Regions from separate parts of the Pseudoalteromonas sp. SR45-6 genome, predicted to be linked through region 2. Evidence: predicted binding sites of a transcription regulator. Region 2 holds the regulator's gene; the other holds the start of a gene.

Region 1 (3,423 bases), on a different contig from region 2:
AGAGTAAACTTAAGTGCATTATATCGCCTTGAAGATTGGACGGTAAACTTATCGCTCAATCGTTATGGCGAATACACGGTTGAAGATGGCGGTCGCCAGACTTACGGCGCTGAAATTCTTACCGATATAAAAGTAAATTATTTTGTCACAGACAACTTGTCACTAAATATTGGTGCAAACAATTTATTTGACGTTTACCCTGATAAAAATACCATAGGTAATTCTCGCTCAGGCACAATTGTTGATGCTTCTGGTAATACTATTATCAGTTCAACCGGTGTATTTGAGTACTCACGCCGTTCAGCACCATTTGGTTTTAACGGTGCTTACTACTATGTAGGTGCTGAATACCGATTCTAAAAATAACTTCTCCTACGTTATTTAGTTTTGAAGGGCCGTCTGGCCCTTTTTTTGCTTTTAGTGTGATGTGAGTGCAATGGGGTAGTTATCATACTCTTTGATATTATTCATTACTGTCATTAAAGTTTGATGCGTACTGTTTTCGTCAGCGGCTATTTGTACTGTGGCGATATTATACTTCGCAGCAAACATCGCAAGGTTAGTGGCAACTTGGTTTAAGTCAATTAATCGCCCCGCAAAATACACCGCATTGCTTTGGTCAATACTAAAATGAGCACTTTTAGTTTGTTTATCAATACTGGGTTTATCTACAGGCCGTTGCAGCTCTATTGCCACAGGTTTTACAAATGAAGTTGTAACAATAAAAAATATTAAAAGTATAAATACAATATCAAGCATCGGCGTCATATCAACGTCAGCGTTTTGTGGGTTTACATGTTGTTTATTTCTCATAATGGAACCTTGTTATTTTTGATAAAATGCTGCGGCGCCACAGCGGGATAGTAGGTACCTATTAATAAGCCTAGACGATTAAAATCATGCTGTGGTTAAATAAATATGCTATTTTTATTAATTATTTGCATTATTTTGTTATAAAAATCATTTAACTATAATTATGAGCATAAAAAAGCCCAGCGCGTGGCTGGGCTTTCATTTAAGCATTGTGGTTAATGCTTCTGCATACGGCTCATCTCCGTATGACAGCTTTGCATGGTCAGTAATACTTTAGCGAGGGCGGCTTCACAATCGTGCGGTTGTGGTTTTTTCATGGCAGCTTTAATTTCTTCAAGTGTTTTATCTTCCACTTCTTCAAGCTCTTTGACATAAATTTGGTCGTTGTTGGCACTAAATTTTGTGATCAGTGCGGTATATGCTCGGCGAGCTTCAACAGCAAAAGACGAACCATCTTCTCGTTCACCTTGCTGATTAATAGCGTAAGGCTGTAAGTTTTCAACGCTGACTTTACGTGCGTCTATCATACGCTGAAATAGCGCACCAATGGCTGGATCTTGTACTTTTTCCTGCGCCTTTTCATAAAAGTCGATGCCGCTGTTCATTACTTGGATAATGTCAGTGATATGATTTACTTCGTTTCCTTGCTGGGCATTCATAATATTGACCTCTTTAAGTTAAATGAATATTAAAGTTCAAGTAACTTAAAGCAATTGCCATTCCATTTTTAAATTATTTTAACATCATGATTATTAATACTTTTAAATTGATGTTTGCTTACTTGAAAATACCAGTAAGCAAATTTTACAGGGCTTTTGTAAGAGCGTTACTTTAATTCATCTGCAACTTCGGCTACTTTTTGGCGTAACCAAATATGACTGGCATCTCTGTGAAGTAATGGGCTCCAAATCATATCTAACTCAAATGGTGGTATAGGGAAGGGAGGCTCCAGAATTTGCAAACCAGGATCATCTAAATAAATATTAGCGGCTTTTGAAGGGAGTGTCGCAATCAGGTTCTTCTCTTTCGCTAGATGTATTGCAACGTGGTAATTACGGGTGAATGTGGCAATATTTCGGTGTTTACCAAAGTGGGCGAGCGCTTCATCAACCCAGCCAAGTTTTTGTACGTCTTTAGGATCCATACCAACCCCGACACCAAAACCTGTTTTACTTACCCAAATATGCCGAGCTTTTAAATAACTATCGAGGCTAAAATTTTCAATGATCGGGTTGTCAGCTTTTACTAAACAACAAAAGCTATCTTTCCAAATACGTTTGTGATGAAACGACTGCGGTAGGTTTTCGAAACGATTTATTGCCATATCAACTTTACCGTTTTCTACATCATGAAAAGTAACATCACTTGGAGTGAGAATATCGAGTGTGGTATCCGGCGCTTCATCGTGTAATTTACTCAGTAGCTTAGGTGCTAAGGTGCTGGCAGCATAGTCACTGGCCATAATCCTAAATACCCGTTTGCTTTGGCTGGCCTCAAATTCACGGTTTGGTGCAAGCGTTTCTTCTAATGTCATTAAGATGCCACGGATCACCGGCTGCAATTCAATAGCTCGTTCAGTGGGCACCATACCATCACTGGTGCGTACTAAGATCGGATCGTTAAACAGGTTACGTAAACGTTTTAAACCATTACTCATTGCCGGCTGTGTAATGCTAAGCTGGTTTGCGGCGCGAGTAACATTACATTCGCGTAATAATGTGTCGAGATAAACGAGTAAGTTTAAATCTATTTTACTGATATTCATTGTGTGTCCTTTCGTCTACCATTGATGGATAAAACGCTGCGCTGCTGGATAAGGGTAGATATGGCTAACGACCCCTGCTTTTATATTTCGTTGCGCTTGCTGCCAAAATGCGACGTCTAATAGTTCTGGATGTGTTTGGCTGAAAACTGCTTTGTATTGCGGGTTCGGCATTACAAAAGTGCATAACTGCTCTGGAAATACATCTTGTGGTGCCACAGAGTAACTTTGCTCATTGGTTAAGTAGTCATCATAACTTTTGGCTTTAGGCAGTGCTCTAAAGTTCATGTCTGTTAAATATTGCACTTCATCATAATCATAAAAAATAATGCGTTTGTGTTTACTGACACCAAAGTTTTTAAGCAACATATCGCCTGGGAAAATATTAACGGCGATCATTTCCTTGAGTGCTTGGCCATATTCTGCAATGGCAACAGCGGCATCTTCAGTATTAGCTTTTTCTAAATATAAATTCAGTGGCGTCATGCGTCGCTCAATATACATATGTTTGATGATCAGTAAGTCGCCTTCGATGATCATTGATGAACCAATAGTTTGTTTAAGCTGTGCAAGCAATGTAGCGTTAAAACGCGCAACAGGGAATACGACGTTAGAATACTCTATGGTATCTGCCATACGACCAACCCGATCATGGCTTTTAACTAATTGGTAGCGTTTGAGAACGGTATCGCGGCCAAATGGTTTACTTTCACCAAATTTGTCTTTAATTATTTTAAATACATAATCAAATGAAGGTAGGGTAAATACCATCATCACCATGCCCGGTGTGCCAGGGGCAATCACAAAATCATCACTGGAGCGTTGTAAATGGGTTAAAAACTCGCGAT
Region 2 (3,423 bases):
CCATTTTGGTACCAGTAGACAGTAAAAAAGACGAATCTAAAGGGCAGCCATGAGTACATTAAAAGCTGAATTTCTAGCAAAAAGCTATAAAGGTCGCCAAGTTGTAAAAAGCGTGGGTTTAGAAGTTAGCGCAGGCAGCATTGTTGGCTTATTGGGTCCTAATGGCGCTGGTAAAACCACCACCTTTTATATGATTGTGGGTTTAGTTCCAAGCGACAAAGGTAAAATCAGTATTGATGATAATGACATCACCTTACTGCCAATGCACAGTCGCGCACGGTTAGGGATTGGCTACCTGCCACAAGAATCATCCATCTTCCGTAAATTAACTGTTTATCAAAACCTGATGGCTATTTTAGAAACTCGTAAAGAGCTGAATAAACAAGCCAGAGAAGAAGCGCTCGACAGCTTACTTGATGAGTTTAGCATTCAACATATCCGCGACAGCCAAGGTATGGCATTATCTGGCGGTGAACGTCGTCGAGTTGAAATTGCACGCGCTTTAGCCGCAAACCCAAAATTTATCTTACTTGATGAGCCTTTTGCTGGCGTTGATCCTATTTCAGTGTTAGATATAAAGAAGATTATTGAACACCTTAAAAACCGTGGTATTGGCGTGCTTATTACCGACCACAATGTACGAGAAACCCTTGATGTTTGTGAAAAAGCCTACATAGTTTCTCATGGGGAGTTAATTGCATCAGGTACCCCTGAGCATGTACTCGCCGACCAAACAGTCCGCGATGTTTACCTGGGCGAGCAATTTAGGCTATAAAGCCACGCTCGGCTAAGTATCTGCTAGACTTAACGATGATAACAATAAAAGGATTGTTAGAGATACATGAGGCAATCACTCCAGCTGCGCATGGGCCAGCAACTTACAATGACACCACAGCTGCAACAAGCAATTCGCTTATTGCAACTCAGTACATTGGATCTCCAGCAAGAAATTCAAGAAGCGCTCGACAGCAATCCATTGTTAGAGCTAGAAGAACATGAATATTCAGACGACACGGCTGGTAAAAACGAACAAAAACAAGATAACGATGACTTAACCGTTAGCGCATCAGCAGACGACAAGCCAAGCGAATATGAACAAGAAAGTAGCGAAGCATTAAGTAAAGAGACCTTAAGTGACGAAATGGCTATGGACGTCACCTGGGACGAATACATGAGTGCTGCGCCAAATACGTCATCTGGGCCAATGCCTGAAGATGAGTCAATTTATCAAGGTGCCTCAACTGAAACCTTGCACGAATATCTAATGTGGCAATTACAACTCACACCTTTTAGTCCAACCGATGAAGCCATTGCCATTGCGATTGTTGAAGCCGTTGACGATTCAGGTATTTTAACCTTGAGCTGCGAAGACATTGCAGAGAGCTTAAATCAAGGTAATAACGAAGAAGAAATCGAACTCGACGAAGTGCAAGCAGTGTTAAAACGCATTCAGTTGTTTGACCCTGTTGGTATTGCTGCGCGCAGCCTACAAGAATGTTTATGTATTCAATTAAATCAATTTGATCCTGCAACTCCTTGGATTAGCGAGACAAAAATGATTTTAACTGATCATATCGATTTATTAGCTAGTCGTGACTATCGCACTTTGATGAAAAAGACTAAGCTTAAAGAAGATGAACTAAAAGAAGTAATGACACTGATCCACAGCCTTAACCCAAAGCCTGCGGATACCATAGTACGCGAAGAATCAGAGTATGTTATTCCTGACGTTTCGGTGAAAAAAATTAAAGGTCGCTGGGTGGTTGAACTCAATCCAGACAGCATGCCAAAAATTAGAGTGAACAGCCAATATGCGGCGATGTCACGCTCTGTAAAATCAAGCACTGACAGCCAATTTATACGCTCGCATTTGCAAGAAGCTAAATGGTTTATTAAAAGCCTAGAAAGTCGTAACGAGACGTTACTCAAAGTAACCAACTGCATTGTTAAACAGCAGCAAGGATTCTTTGAGCATGGCCCTGAGGCCATGCGCCCTATGGTACTAAACGACGTTGCCGAAATGGTTGAGATGCACGAATCAACAATTTCTCGTGTAACCACCCAAAAATACATGCATACCCCTCGTGGTATATTTGAGTTAAAATATTTTTTCTCGAGCCATGTAAGTACTGAGAACGGCGGCGAATGCTCATCGACAGCCATTCGAGCATTGATCAGAAAATTGATCAGTGCAGAAAACTCAGCGAAACCATTGAGTGATAGTAAAATTGCAGATATATTGGCAGAGCAAGGTATCAAAGTAGCTAGACGGACTATTGCAAAATACCGCGAGTCACTGGCTATTCCACCGTCAAATCAACGTAAAAGTTTGATTTAAGGCGTAAAATCACAAGAGGAAAATGCTTATGCAACTAAATTTAACTGGTCGTCATGTAGAAATTACTGATTCATTAAGAGACTATGTAAACAATAAGTTTGCCAAGCTTGAAAGGCATTTTGATCATATCAATAATGTCCATGTCATTCTTGATGTAGAAAAGCTAAGCCAAAAAGCAGAAGCCACATTACATGTCAGTGGCGCTGAATTATTTGCCTCAACTGAGCACCAAGACATGTATGCAGCCATTGACGGACTAATCGACAAACTTGACCGTCAGGTAATTAAACACAAAGAGAAGCACGCTCGACACTAACACTATGAAATTAAGCTCACTTATTTGCCAGGACTGCAGTAAAGCTGCGGTCCTTTTTAATAGCAAAAAACGGATCATTGAATTTATCAGCCAATTGGCTCATGAACAACTTCCTCAGCTATCACAACAAGAAATCCTCAACGCACTACTGTCGAGAGAAAAACTAGGTAGTACGGGTATTGGTCGTGGTATTGCTATTCCTCATGGCCGTATGAGTGGTGTTGAAAACCCGCTAGCAATAATTATAGTGAGTGAATCACCGATTGATTTTGATGCGATAGATAATCGCCCAGTTGATATATTTGTAGCTCTCATCGTGCCAGATGGTGATAGCCAACTTCATTTGAAGACGTTAGCCACAATTGCTGATAAACTCAACGACAAAGATTTTTGTAAACAACTACGTAGCGCAAAAACAGACCAAGATTTGTATCACGTAATTGCTGCGCAATCGTAGCCAAATGAAGGAGAATTTACATGGAGTTAATCATCATCAGTGGGCGTTCTGGCTCAGGTAAATCTGTTGCTCTGCGTGTAGTAGAAGATCTTGGCTATTATTGTGTAGATAATATTCCGGTAAACTTATTACCTTCATTAGTGCGCAGTGTCTCTGATAATTATGACAAAATTGCCGTCAGTATTGATGTCCGTAATTTACCGAAAGAGCAGGAAGAATTTAACGATATTCTTGAATACTTGCCTGGTTTTGCAAATCCGACGCTATTTTATTTAGACAGTGATGATCAAACCCTGATCAAACGTTTTTCTG

What was found. Region 2 encodes sigma-54, which starts transcription at its own class of promoters, with help from an activator protein. Its sites were predicted from a motif close to GTTGGCACGNNNNTNGNNT; they were not measured.
Region 1: the regulator sigma-54 is predicted to act here: its motif matches at 1,521-1,539, upstream of H5158_RS13475 (PA2169 family four-helix-bundle protein).

The regions. Positions count from the first base shown of each region.
Region 1 covers NZ_JACJDM010000030.1:8,680-12,102, reverse strand. The annotation lists gene H5158_RS13485 (TonB-dependent receptor plug domain-containing protein) at 1-360, shown strand, start outside; gene H5158_RS13480 (biopolymer transporter ExbD) at 418-813, opposite strand; gene H5158_RS13475 (PA2169 family four-helix-bundle protein) at 1,029-1,472, opposite strand; gene H5158_RS13470 (LysR family transcriptional regulator) at 1,640-2,578, opposite strand; gene aceK (bifunctional isocitrate dehydrogenase kinase/phosphatase) at 2,594-3,423, opposite strand, start outside.
Region 2 covers NZ_JACJDM010000049.1:13,081-16,503, forward strand. The annotation lists gene lptA (lipopolysaccharide transport periplasmic protein LptA) at 1-53, shown strand, start outside; gene lptB (LPS export ABC transporter ATP-binding protein) at 50-775, shown strand; gene H5158_RS17660 (RNA polymerase factor sigma-54) at 842-2,338, shown strand; gene hpf (ribosome hibernation promoting factor) at 2,367-2,654, shown strand; gene ptsN (PTS IIA-like nitrogen regulatory protein PtsN) at 2,659-3,111, shown strand; gene rapZ (RNase adapter RapZ) at 3,132-3,423, shown strand, end outside.